DNA from 3 places in the Collibacillus ludicampi genome. Region 2 is predicted to be linked to each of the others. Evidence: a T-box and tRNA genes for the amino acid it is inferred to sense, from the RefSeq annotation. Region 2 holds a T-box; the other regions hold tRNA genes.
What was found. The T-box of region 2 lies ahead of ileS (isoleucine--tRNA ligase). A T-box ahead of a tRNA ligase gene usually reads a tRNA of that ligase, here a tRNA-Ile.
Positions count from the first base shown of each region.

Region 1 (4,426 bases), 2.0 Mb from region 2:
GCCGACCTTCGCAACCGTATTGGTTGTTGCGTTCGTAAAAAACCAGATTCCTCCGACCACAAGCGCGCCGGCTGCGGCACCTATGACTGCCTGTTTCATGTTTTTAAAATGCCCCTCTCTATCTAGCAAACATTTCGTCACGCATTGAGTATATCAGATTGATGAACGACAAGCACTCCCATACGAAATGACACATTTTGTTCATCCGGTGATCGGATCGTCATGCTTCCCGAAAGATGGATACACGCGGGTGATCACACCGAAAATCACATATATTCCAAGTAAACCGGCCAGCAACCAGGGAAAAGCATCGGGTCCCCATACTTGAATCATGAGCGCTCCCACAGAAGGCCCTAAAATGCTTCCTACCCCGTAATTAGCCGTGTATAACACGTTAGCGGTAGGCAGATGTTCACTTGTAATCGAGTCCCCCACATACGCGAGTCCCAGTGAATACAGAGAGCCGATGACCCCGCCGGTATAACCGAGGATCCATAGGAACAGCATGCCTGAACTTTCTATAAAAGAAAGCAGTGCAAATCCGAGCGCCCCAAACACGCACGTGACCATGAGCGTCTTGCCACGGCTATAACGATCACTGAGAAAACCGAGCGGAATCTGCAGAACCGTGCTCCCGAGTGTGAAAAAAGTGAGCGCCAACGATAACTCCTCCGCAGACGCCCCTTTGCGTAACGCATAGATCGGGAAATCGCCTGCCAATCCTCCTTCTATAAATCCGTAAACGAATGACGTGGAAAGGGCAAAAGGAGCCATCAGGATAATCGCGCGCCAGGAATATCTCTTGTTCCCCTCTACGATCTCAAACGGTTCTTCCGGAACAAACTGAAGCAATATGACGGGAATGGCAAACAGGATGGCAGACAGGATAAACGGTACCCAGACACCATAAGATAACAAATTGATTCCCTGTGGACCGATCGCCATGCCGATTCCAATCGACAGTCCGTACATGGCAAAGATTCTCCCGCGTCTTGACGCCTCCACGATCCGATTGATCCATACTTCCGTGGCAACGTAAAGGGCAGACAAGCCAATCCCCATGAGAAAGCGGAAGAATATCCATGCATACAGATGATCAAACAGCGGAAATGCAAGCACTGAAAGAATGGATAAAACGGCTCCCCCTTGAATCACCCGCTTGGCGCCATACTTGCGAATGGCCGGCTCGATAAAAGGGGAAGCCGCAAGGACTGCCAAAAACAAGGAAGTTGTCGACAATCCGTTGATCAATTCGTTCACGCCACGCCGCTCAAGTAGGAAGGCAAGCAGTGGAATGACCAATCCTTGGCTTAATCCGGCGATCCCGATGCTCAAGATGATCGCGATCAGTCTTTTCATAACCGCCCTCCTATGTACTTGGAACATCTGTCGTATTTGCAAGCATAAAAAATGTATCCCGTTCTCACGAGATGGATGAGCGATCCAACAATAAAAGACCACCTAGCTGAACTAGATGGTCTTTTCCTTTGGAGCGGGTGATGGGAATCGAACCCACGCTACCAGCTTGGAAGGCTGGAGTTCTACCATTGAACTACACCCGCAAGGAAAATATGGTCGGAGTGCAGAGATTTGAACTCTGGACCTCCTGCTCCCAAGGCAGGCGCGCTACCAAGCTGCGCTACACTCCGAAACTATTATGGCGTGCCCGGAGAGATTCGAACTCCCGACCTTTTGATTCGTAGTCAAACGCTCTATCCAGCTGAGCTACGGGCACATCTGGTGGGCCCACCAGGACTCGAACCTGGGACCAACCGGTTATGAGCCGGCCGCTCTAACCAACTGAGCTATAGGCCCGAACGAGAAGACAAGATATATAATAAACGGTTGCAACTTTAATGTCAATGGTGTTTTTTTCAATGTGCGCGAGAATCCGTGCGAACGATTCATACTATAACACGCTTCTCGCTTATGATCAAGGGAAACAGCGATCGATTTATATACAAAAAACAGGAACATGGCAATTATGTACTGCGGTTCTTTCTTTTTGCTCGTAGATGCTCTCGCTTTATACAATCAACTGTAAGGGAAGCCTTGTTACAAGGAAAAATTTTTGGGGCGGTGATCCGCCCCCGTCCCTTACGCTTAAGGTTTCGCCGCGCTCAGCTTCCGTTTTCCGGGTTGCCATTGGGCGACGATCATTCCGCCAAGGATCAGCAAGACTCCCATCCATTGAATCAACAAGATCGGTTCGCGCAAGATCAAAAAAGAGGCAACGACACCTACCGGAAGTTCGATCGCACCCAGCACAGCTGCCAGCGATCCGCCGATTTTTGGAATGCCGATGGTAAAAAGAACGGGAGGGATCACTTGCCCCAAACACCCGATCAGAAACGCCCACACCCAGAGTCCCTGGGGAAGCGTTCCGTTCCACAAGAAAGCCGGAGGAAAGACGAAATAGATGGTCACGGCAGAAGTAGTGACCAACACGGCAGAATTGACGATCGCCGGTGCCTTGCTTCGGATGCGGCCATTGACATAAAGAAATAGCGAATAACTCACCGCTGAAAGAATGCCGAGGATCAGCCCCAAGAGGGATACGTTCCCCCATTCCTCATGCCACAAATTCACCGCCATGACCGTTCCCGCAAGGATCAACGCAAGCGCGATCCAACGGTGGATCGTCGGTTTCTTTCGTGTAACCAGAAAATCGATCAGCATCGTCACCCACGTGAACTGGAATAAAAGCACGATCGCTAATGATGCCGGTAGCCACACCAGAGACGTGTAATAAAAGAGCGTCGTACCCGTCGACAAGACACCGATGATCGCCAAAATCCCCAAATCGCGGCGTGTCAACAGGCGAAACTGCTTGATGCGAAAAAACGCTCCGATCCAGATCACCAACATCGCCGCGGTGAATTGGCTGCTTGTCACATCTTCTGCAGAAAACCCTGCGTGGTAGGCGCTTTTGACGAGAGGCGAGAGCAACCCGTAGCTTGCCCCGCCCAAAAGCACGAGGAAAATCGCCAAAAGGCGGCTGGATGAACTTGATTTTTCCAAATCAAATCATCTCCAACGATTTAAGTCCGAGAAGATGGAGACACTTGCCGATCACCGTACGGGTGCATGCCACGAGCGTCAATTTCTGTGCAATCTCTTCCGCTTCCCCCTCGAGAATGCGGGTCGTATTGTAATACCGGTTGAATAACTGGCAAATGTCGATCACATATTTAGCGACAAGAGACGGATCATACTGCTCGGACGCGCGATCCAGAACATTTTCAAAGCGGCCTAACCATTTGACGAGGGACCATTCGGTATCTCCCGTGACGGCGCTCAGATCTTCCGGCATCCGCGCATGGGACGGATCATAATTCCCCTTCCGCAACAGGGAGGAAAGACGCGCATACGTGTACTGTACATAAGGACCTGTCTCACCGTCAAAATTGAGCGCTTCTTCCCAGTGAAAATCGATATCGTGCAGACGGTTATTTTTCAAGTCGTTGAAAATGATCGCACCTACACCGACCGCTTCGGCGACTTGTTCTTTGTCGGGCAAGTTCGGGTTTTTCTCCTCGATGATCTGCCGCGCCAGGTCAACCGCTTTCGTCAACACTTCTTCAAGCAAAACAACCTGCCCTTTGCGCGTAGACATCTTTTTCCCCTCGAAACGCATCATGCCGAAAGCGATGTGTGTACATTCTTTCGCCCATTCATAGCCCATCAGTTCGAGGACTTTAAACACTTGTTGGAAATGCAATTTTTGCTCTCCGCCGACGACGTAGAGAAGCTTGTCGGCATGGTATTCCCGATGGCGGTAAAGTGCCGCCGCCAGATCGCGCGTCGCATACAATGTCGCTCCGTCCGATTTGCGGATCAGGCAAGGAGGCATATTGTACGCCGAGAGATCGACAACATCCGCGCCTTGGCTTTTTTCAAGCAGGTGTTTCCGCTCGAGTTCTTCAACGACAGCGTCCATTTTATCATTGTAGAAGCTCTCGCCGCTGTAAGCGTCAAATTCGACGCCGAGCTTCTTGTAAATCGCTTTGAACTCCGCCAATGAAATCTCAATGAACCGTTTCCAAAGGGCGACTTCTTCCTCTCGTCCGTCTTCCAACGCTTTAAAGGCGGCACGAGCTTGCTCGTCCAATTCCGGATGTTTCTCCGCTTCTTCATGGAAACGCACGTACAGATCCAGCAGCTTTTTGATCGGCTCATCCTCCAGATCGAGCTGTTGTCCCCACATCCGGTAAGCGACGATCAACTTGCCGAACTGAGTGCCCCAGTCGCCAAGATGATTGATACGCACGACCTTATACCCTTGGCTTTCCAAGATATTGGAAATCGCGTTTCCGATCACTGTCGAACGCAAATGTCCCATGGAAAAAGGTTTCGCGATGTTCGGAGACGAAAGGTCGATCGCAACCGTCTTTCCTTTGCCCGCTTCCGTATTTCCGTAAGAATC
Region 1 covers NZ_BOQE01000001.1:1,019,476-1,023,901, forward strand. The annotation lists gene DNHGIG_RS05155 (peptidylprolyl isomerase) at 1-99, opposite strand, end outside; gene DNHGIG_RS05160 (MFS transporter) at 202-1,359, opposite strand; tRNA gene DNHGIG_RS05165 (tRNA-Gly) at 1,489-1,562, opposite strand; tRNA gene DNHGIG_RS05170 (tRNA-Pro) at 1,573-1,649, opposite strand; tRNA gene DNHGIG_RS05175 (tRNA-Arg) at 1,659-1,735, opposite strand; tRNA gene DNHGIG_RS05180 (tRNA-Ile) at 1,739-1,815, opposite strand; gene DNHGIG_RS05185 (EamA family transporter) at 2,104-3,021, opposite strand; gene argS (arginine--tRNA ligase) at 3,023-4,426, opposite strand, start outside.
Region 1: it has a tRNA-Ile gene. The T-box ahead of ileS (isoleucine--tRNA ligase) is inferred to sense a tRNA for this amino acid. The anticodon was not compared.

Region 2 (4,426 bases):
GAAATTGTTCACCTCATGGAAGACCACATGAAATTCGTAATTGCGGTAGGCTTGCATGACCCTTTCCTGCATGCGGGCAAGTTTATTCAACGCATAGCGATCCAGTTCGGGCAGATCCACATAAGCGACTTCATTCGTAACCGGATCGTAATCCTTCAAGTTTCCGAGCAGATAACGCAACGTGTTGCGGATTTTACGGTAGACTTCCGCCACCTGTTTTAAGATTGCATCCGAAACACGAACATCGGAACGGTAATCGACAGATGCCACCCAAAGCCGAAGGATATCCGCACCCATTTGTTCCATGACTTTAAGCGGATCAACGACATTGCCCAGGCTCTTGGACATTTTTCGTCCTTCACCGTCCAGCAGGAATCCGTGGGAGAGCACTTCTTTGTACGGTGCTCTGCCTTTGACGGCAACACCGGTGATCAATGAAGATTGGAACCAACCGCGATACTGGTCGGAACCTTCCAGATACAAGTCGGCAGGCCATCCCAATTCATCGCGTTGCTGACAAACGGCCATATGGGAAGATCCGGAATCAAACCATACATCCATGATGTCCGTTTCCTTGCGGAAATGCGTACCTCCACACGAACAAACGGTTCCTTCAGGCAACAGTTCATCCGCTTCCCGTTCAAACCAAACTTGCGAACCATGTTCTTCAAACAGTTTGGCCACATGCTCAATGGTCGCTTCATTGATCAGTTCTTTGTTACAATCCTTACAATAGAATATCGGGATCGGTACGCCCCAAACACGCTGGCGGGAGATACACCAATCTTGGCGGTCTGCCACCATGTTATGCATGCGGATTTCACCCCAAGAGGGGGTCCATTTCACTTCTTTCACTTGTTTCAGAAGTTGCTCACGGAACGCGTCAACAGAAGCAAACCATTGCTCTGTAGCACGGAAGATCACGGGATTTTTGCATCGCCAGCAATGAGGATAGGAATGATCCGTCTTTGCTTCATGCAACATTCGCCCAGCCTCATGGAGATCTGCGGTGATCTGTTTATTCGCTTTGAGATAAAATTGCCCTTCGTACGCTTCGACTTCCTTCGTAAACTTTCCTTGATTGTCGATCGGAGCCAAAATCGGCAGACCATAAGCAAGTCCCACTTCGTAGTCTTCCATCCCGTGGCCGGGAGCCGTATGCACACATCCGGTTCCTGCATCAAGCGTTACGTGATTTCCAAGGACCACACGAGACTCTCTGTCAAATAAAGGATGTTTCGCAATCACATGCTCCAGTTCGGAACCTTTACATGTTTGCAGAATCGAATATCCATCTGCCAAACCTGCTTCTTTGAGCACTTTCTCCACAAGCTCTTTCGCCAATACGAGCTTCTCGCCGTCCACTTCCACAAGCGCGTACTCATATTCAGAACCGACCGCAATCGCCACATTCGCGGGCAGCGTCCAAGGTGTTGTCGTCCAGATGACGATCGAAGAGTCATGAGGCAGTTTTCCTTTTCCATCAATCACTGGGAATTTCACATAAATGGAAGGAGACGTTTTATCTGCATATTCAATCTCCGCTTCTGCCAGTGCGGTTTCACAGGAAGTACACCAATACACAGGCTTTAATCCTTTGTAAATATACCCTTTTTTCGCCATTGCACCAAAAACGCGAATCTGCTCCGCTTCATATTTCGGCAAAAGGGAAATATAGGGATGCTCCCAATCCCCCCGCACACCTAAGCGTTTAAACTGATCCCTTTGTTTATCGATAAATTGCAATGCATACTCTTTACACATCTCACGGAATTCGGGAATTGAAATTTCATGCCGATTGATGCCTTTATTCTTAATAATTGCATGCTCAATTGGCAACCCGTGCGTATCCCAACCGGGAACGTAAGGAGCGTTATAACCGTCCATCGTCTTTGATTTGACGATGAAATCCTTCAAAATCTTATTTAACGCATGGCCAAGGTGAATATTCCCGTTCGCATACGGCGGTCCGTCATGCAAAATAAACTTCGGCCGATTCGCCTGTTTTTCCTGTACTTTTTCATACAGACGGATTTCTTCCCAACGTTTTTGAATCATGGGTTCACGTTGCGGCAAATTTCCCCTCATCGGAAATTTCGTTTCCGGCAGATTGAGCGTTTTGCCATAATCGAGAGTCATATTGATCCTCCTTGAATCCACAGATTTCGTCCAAATCTTTCATCCCATATCCGAATACGAGTAAAAAAGTTTGAAAGCTCGTTCAACGAAGCGAAAAGCATCCTCACGGAAGCTTATTTCCCCCGAAGTGAAAGTATACTATGCGGATACATGTATACCACATGGTATACTCTCCTGCACGTTAAAAAACCTCTCATCCCTAATGAAGGGACGAGAGGTTCTATTCCCGTGGTACCACCCTAATTGCCGCATGAACAAAATATGCGCACACGGCCACTCTTACGGCGATAACGGGCCGAACCGGCTTGGCTTACTGTTCACATCCGGGCGAAAGTGAGGTTCAGCTAGCGACTCATGGCTGATCTTCCTGAATGTCCGCTTTCCCGGCTCGCACCCTCTCCGGTTCGCTGTAAAAGCAGATCATCAGTACTGGTCCATTCATCGTCTTTATCCTTCAGGTTGTTCCAAAAAATCTTCAGTCGAAGAGCTTCTGGGATGTACATCGAGGTTAGAAAGCAGATTTTAGAAAACCCTTATCAACCCATGCTTGGATATGTATGTGAAATATTATATGATGAAAGAACGAAAATTTCAAACCTGGTTCTCGACTGATTCATTGATTTCCACTTCTTCATCTTTCGATGCGACAAGTTCATCCCAAACTTTGTTATCCAGCATTTCCATTTGCGCTTGGATCAATGAGCGAAAACGCGCGCGTAAGACGGCCGCCTGCTTACGAATCTCGTCAAGCTCCATTGTGATTTTACGGGATTTAACAAACGCCTCATTGATGATCCGGTCTGCATTCTTCTCAGCTTCTTTGATGATTAATTGCGCTTCTTTGCGGGCATTCGTTCTGACTTCTTCCGCGGTTTCCTGTGCAACGATGATCGATTTGGACAAACTTTCTTCCAGATTCATAAAATGTTTGAGGCGTTCTTCCAATTGGGCGATCTTTTCCTCATAAGCCTTGTTCTCACGGATCAACGTTTCATAATCTTTGATGATTTGGTCTAAAAATTCGTTAACTTCATCTTCGTTATATCCGCGAAAAGAGCGACTAAACTCTTTATTATGAATATCAAGAGGAGACAATGGCACAGCTTTCACCTCCATACATACGATACAAAAACTTTACAGACTTATTTCGACACCGTTCCGCCAATTCCTGCCGTTTCATCAACCTACCATCATATATATTTCCCAACACGGACGACTGTCCGACCTTTTTTCGTCGTTTTACCGATCTCCAATATGCGTAAACGACCTTTTCCACGTACGGAAATGACATCGCCTTCCTCGACGGGCGTCGACGGATCGTCTGCCACTTGCCAATTGAGTTGTACTTTTCCCGAACGCACGGGTTCAATAATCTTGCTGCGAGACAAACCGAAACCTTCTGCTGCCACCGCGTCCAAACGAAGGGACATCACCGTGAATTCCTTCTCCGCATACTGTACGTTGGGGTTACGAAAATCCTCTTTTCCGATTTCCCGTAAACGGACAGACATTCTCCCCACTTGATGAAGATGGAGACGAACATAGTCTGCTATCTCCTGCGCAACAACAAAATCGGCACCGCCGTCGTACACGGAGATATCGCCCATTTTGGAGCGCTTGAGGCCGAGACCCGTCAACGCTCCCAAATAATCTCCATGTTGTACTGTTTTTCCATCCCCTATAATTTCCGCACGAAAATATGCAAGTGCGAAATCTCCTTCATCCGGCTGCCAATAAAGGGGCAAGAAGAGCGCACGTTGGCGCTCCGCTTCTTCATATCCGCCATACGTATAGATCTGGACGGTTCCCATCGTGCGGGCGATATTATTCGCGATCATGACTTGCCGCGGATCCAAAAAATCGGTAAGCATCGGAGTTTGGCGTTCATCCGTGCGTTCCGCGAATTCAATCACACGTTGGATGAATGGGCGCTCTTCCGGCCTGTAATGCATAAAAACATCCTTTTTCACGCACTACCCCACCCAATGGAAAAGACTGCGCAACACGGTAAAGATGCCGCCCTCAAGAAAACTGTAAGCAAGAAACGCCACGATTGGCGACAAATCAAGCCCCATACCACCAAATGAGATGGGCGGAATGATACGACGAAACGGTGACAAGTAAGGTTCTGTCAGCCGGTAAAGGATACCTCCAATAGGCGTTCTCTCCATACCAGGCACCCAGGACATCAAGATACGGGCAATGAGAATATAGTAGTAAATATTTAAGATCCAACGGATTAGGTTAAAAAGATAGAATTCCATTCTTCACCTCAACGCAATTGTGT
Region 2 covers NZ_BOQE01000001.1:3,063,550-3,067,975, reverse strand. The annotation lists gene ileS (isoleucine--tRNA ligase) at 1-2,139, opposite strand, end outside; T-box leader at 2,343-2,590, opposite strand; gene DNHGIG_RS15545 (DivIVA domain-containing protein) at 2,731-3,240, opposite strand; gene DNHGIG_RS15540 (YlmH family RNA-binding protein) at 3,330-4,109, opposite strand; gene DNHGIG_RS15535 (YggT family protein) at 4,113-4,403, opposite strand; gene DNHGIG_RS15530 (cell division protein SepF) at 4,412-4,426, opposite strand, start outside.

Region 3 (4,426 bases), 2.7 Mb from region 2:
GGTTACCCCACCGACTTCGGGTGTTGCCAACTCCCATGGTGTGACGGGCGGTGTGTACAAGGCCCGGGAACGTATTCACCGCGGCATGCTGATCCGCGATTACTAGCAATTCCGGCTTCATGCAGGCGAGTTGCAGCCTGCAATCCGAACTACGAACGGTTTTCAGGGTTTGGCTCCACCTCGCGGTTTCGCATCCCGTTGTACCGCCCATTGTAGCACGTGTGTAGCCCAGGACATAAGGGGCATGATGATTTGACGTCATCCCCGCCTTCCTCCGACTTGTCGTCGGCAGTCTGTTGTGAGTGCCCAACTGAATGCTGGCAACACAACACAAGGGTTGCGCTCGTTGCGGGACTTAACCCAACATCTCACGACACGAGCTGACGACAACCATGCACCACCTGTCACCGCTGCCCCGAAGGGAAGGTCTGTCTCCAGACCGGTCAGCGGGATGTCAAGCCCTGGTAAGGTTCTTCGCGTTGCTTCGAATTAAACCACATGCTCCACTGCTTGTGCGGGCCCCCGTCAATTCCTTTGAGTTTCAGTCTTGCGACCGTACTCCCCAGGCGGAGTGCTTCATGCGTTAGCTTCGGCACTCATGGGTATGAGCCCACGAACACCTAGCACTCATCGTTTACGGCGTGGACTACCAGGGTATCTAATCCTGTTTGCTCCCCACGCTTTCGCGCCTCAACGTCAGGAATCGGCCAGCAAGGCGCCTTCGCCACAGGTGTTCCTCCACATCTCTACGCATTTCACCGCTACACGTGGAATTCCCCTTGCCTCTCCGACCCTCAAGCTCTCCCGTATCCAAGGCCGTCCCGGGGTTGAGCCCCGGGTTTTCACCCCGGACGCAGAAAGCCGTCTGCGCGCGCTTTACGCCCAGTGAATCCGGACAACGCTTGCCCCCTACGTATTACCGCGGCTGCTGGCACGTAGTTAGCCGGGGCTTCCTCCTCCGGTACCGTCAGGATAGGAGCATTGCCTCACCTATCGGTTCGTCCCGGAAGACAGAGTTTTACAATCCGAAGACCTTCATCACTCACGCGGCGTTGCTCCGTCAGGCTTGCGCCCATTGCGGAAGATTCCCTACTGCTGCCTCCCGTAGGAGTCTGGGCCGTGTCTCAGTCCCAGTGTGGCCGGTCACCCTCTCAGGTCGGCTACGCATCGTCGCCTTGGTGAGCCGTTACCTCACCAACTAGCTAATGCGCCGCGGGCCCATCTGGCAGTGACGCCGTAAAGCGCCTTTCCCTCCTCATGGATGCCCGTGAAGAGCGCATCGGGTATTAGCACTCGTTTCCAAGCGTTATCCCCGTCTGCCAGGCAGGTTACCCACGTGTTACTCACCCGTCCGCCGCTGACTTCAAGGAGCAAGCTCCTCTCCATCCGCGCGACTTGCATGTATTAGGCACGCCGCCAGCGTTCGTCCTGAGCCAGGATCAAACTCTCGAAGAAAAATTCGCTCTGCGCCTCGCAAGCGAGGCTTCTTGCAGAGCCCATGCAATGTTCAATCGTGGCTCTCTTCTGCACGATTCAGTTTTCAAGGAACGAAACATATGGATTTACATGGTGGGCCTAAGTGGACTCGAACCACTGACCTCACGATTATCAGTCGTGCGCTCTAGCCAGCTGAGCTATAGGCCCATATCTTGGTGGCTCGGGGCAGAGTCGAACTGCCGACCTACGGGTTATGAATCCGTCGCTCTCACCAACTGAGCTACCGAGCCATATCTGGTGGAGGGGGTAGGATTCGAACCTACGAAGCTTACGCAACGGATTTACAGTCCGCCCCATTTGACCACTTTGGTACCCCTCCAAGTTTGGTGGAGGTAAGCGGATTCGAACCGCTGACCCCCTGCTTGCAAGGCAGGTGCTCTACCAACTGAGCTATACCCCCACAGAGAGAAAGTTATGAACGAGACAAATGAAACAATTGATAATATATCATATCAGTAATTCATGTTGCAAGCGAGATTCTATTCAATCTTTCCTATTCTTCTCACTCGCCAATCGATATTGTTATCAACGCCATATCTCGCGGCGACGTTTGATATAATATCACGCTCACAAGATATCCGCAATGATAATATCAGAACAAATTTAAACAAAAAATACAGCCATAAAATCGTCACATTCTCTTTCAATCGATTTTATATCATTTTCTCCTTATTACATATAATTTTAGGGATCAAAACGTCCCTGCATGTCCTCTCGTGAAATTGCCTAAACTATAAAAGCAGCTGTAGTCTGAACGTATCCTAACGAAATACTATGAACCAAAACATGTGTGGAAGAAAAGGTTTCTTTGACATCCGCAAAACATAAAATGAGGCGAAAAGCAATCCACAGCCTATACTTTCGACGTAGAATGAAGATAATGAGGAGCGTAAGAACATGAAGAAAGATTACAAGATCGAGTGGGCAGACAATTACGGAACCAGAGGGGAAACTTTTATTTTGGCCTCCAGTCAAGAAGAAGCCGAACATTGGTTTCGTGACGAATATGGTTTTACAGGGAATGTTACAATCACCCCATTTCACAACAGTGAGAGAGAGTAAATACATGAAAAGACGCATAGCAAAGATGTGCGTCTTTCTCTGTCTAAAAACAAAACTCCACATTTCCTCGTTAAGCAAGTGCAATCGCTTGCCTCTCATAGTCTGAGAGCGGTAACTTCACAGTAAACGTCGTCCCGCGGCCAACCTGGCTTTCCACGTAGATCATTCCGTTATGGTTTTCTATAATTTGATAACTCGTTGCTAGTCCCAATCCAGTCCCCTTTTCTTTCGTTGTAAAAAAAGGTTCAAAAAGGTGGCTCATCGTTTCTTCGTCCATCCCTTTGCCATTATCGCGAATCGTTACGCGTAACCAACTTCCCGCTTCAATGTCAGCTCCGACAAAAATTTTCCCAGGTTTATCCTCGATCGCATCAAATGCGTTTTTTACAATATTAAGAAATACCTGTTTAATTTGCTGACGATCCACCATTAACCGAGGTAGAGTTTCTGGCATCTCACTTATTATCTCACAGTTACGCAAATTCGCTTCCGATTGGCAAAGCAGCACGACCTCGCGGAGAATCTCGCTCATTTCCACTGCTTTCTTTTCGGGGGGAGATGTTTTGGAAGCAGACAAAAATTCATGAATGATCATATTCACACGATCCAATTCAGACAGAATAATCTTAACGTAATCTTCTTTTCCCATCTGAATAAGATCGTTTTGCAGCAATTGGATAAAACCCTTTACAGATGTTAGAGGGTTACGAATTTCATGTGCGACACCCGCAGCAATCTTTCCAAGCATTGCTAATTTTTCGTTCTGAAAGGCGGACTGTTCCATTTTTTTAAATTCAGTTAAGTCCCGGATACTGATCAAAATGTCACCCGCATCTGTATAAGATCCTGAAATATGTAAATACCGCTGATCAGGATCTGTATACTCATATAAACTCTTCGTATGGCAATTGTGAAAAAGATCTTGGCAAATTTTCTGAATGAACTGAAGTATACCAGTTGCTCGTCCGGCATTCGATAACACTTCCTCTATGCTTTTTCCCAACAATCGCCGGCGCGGCATTCCTAAAATCTTTCCCATGTTGATATTAACGAAAGATATAAAACCTTCTTGATCATAAATTAAAATACTTGTGTCCATATTTTGAAGAATCGTTTCGTAGGTAGCCAAATGATTCCACGTTTTATATAATTGCTGCTGGAGCCTTCTTAAAGATTGATGAACAGGTGGAACCGTAACACAGGAGATCCAATAACTCGTCATCACTTGCAGTAAGAAAAACAAAGAATGGTCATGTAAATAGGACTCTTCTTCCGTGTCCACACTCGCCGTGATTCTACGCATGACTTCGTAATGAATGGGCACAATTTCTTCTAGTTGGATCTCACGCTTTCGTAGGTCGTGCACAAGAGTCGATGCATGATTTATGGAGGCTTCACTGCCATCTTGAATAAAATCAAGCAATCTTTGTGTATATGTTGAATACAGCTCGTCCATCATATCGCCCCCCACAAATAGACATCTCTGTTAACAATACTACATTACGTCTACCATTAGTTGCAATAAACTGTAAAAAAAATAAGAGGGTTTGATCTTTTGACCAATCCCTCCCAATCATTGTTAACGATTTATTTCCCCAATTTTCCTTTGAGAAATTCCACGATTTCTTCGGCCGTTTTATATTGGAGAACTTCTTCAGCCCACGTTTTCGCCTCTTGATAAGAGATGGAGGTAATACATGCGCGCGCATCCAAGATCGAAGATGCACTCATGCTAAACTCATCCAGTCCCAGACCAAGAAGAACAGGGATCGCAAGTGGATCGCCCGCCATTTCGCCGCACATGCCCACCCATTTGCCATGTTGATGGGCCGCTTGGATCACATGGCGAATTAAGCGTAAAACGGAC
Region 3 covers NZ_BOQE01000001.1:403,095-407,520, forward strand. The annotation lists rRNA gene DNHGIG_RS02180 (16S ribosomal RNA) at 1-1,455, opposite strand, end outside; tRNA gene DNHGIG_RS02185 (tRNA-Ile) at 1,568-1,644, opposite strand; tRNA gene DNHGIG_RS02190 (tRNA-Met) at 1,651-1,727, opposite strand; tRNA gene DNHGIG_RS02195 (tRNA-Tyr) at 1,733-1,816, opposite strand; tRNA gene DNHGIG_RS02200 (tRNA-Ala) at 1,822-1,897, opposite strand; gene DNHGIG_RS02205 (hypothetical protein) at 2,395-2,559, shown strand; gene DNHGIG_RS02210 (ATP-binding protein) at 2,630-4,015, opposite strand; gene ptsP (phosphoenolpyruvate--protein phosphotransferase) at 4,147-4,426, opposite strand, start outside.
Region 3: it has a tRNA-Ile gene. The T-box ahead of ileS (isoleucine--tRNA ligase) is inferred to sense a tRNA for this amino acid. The anticodon was not compared.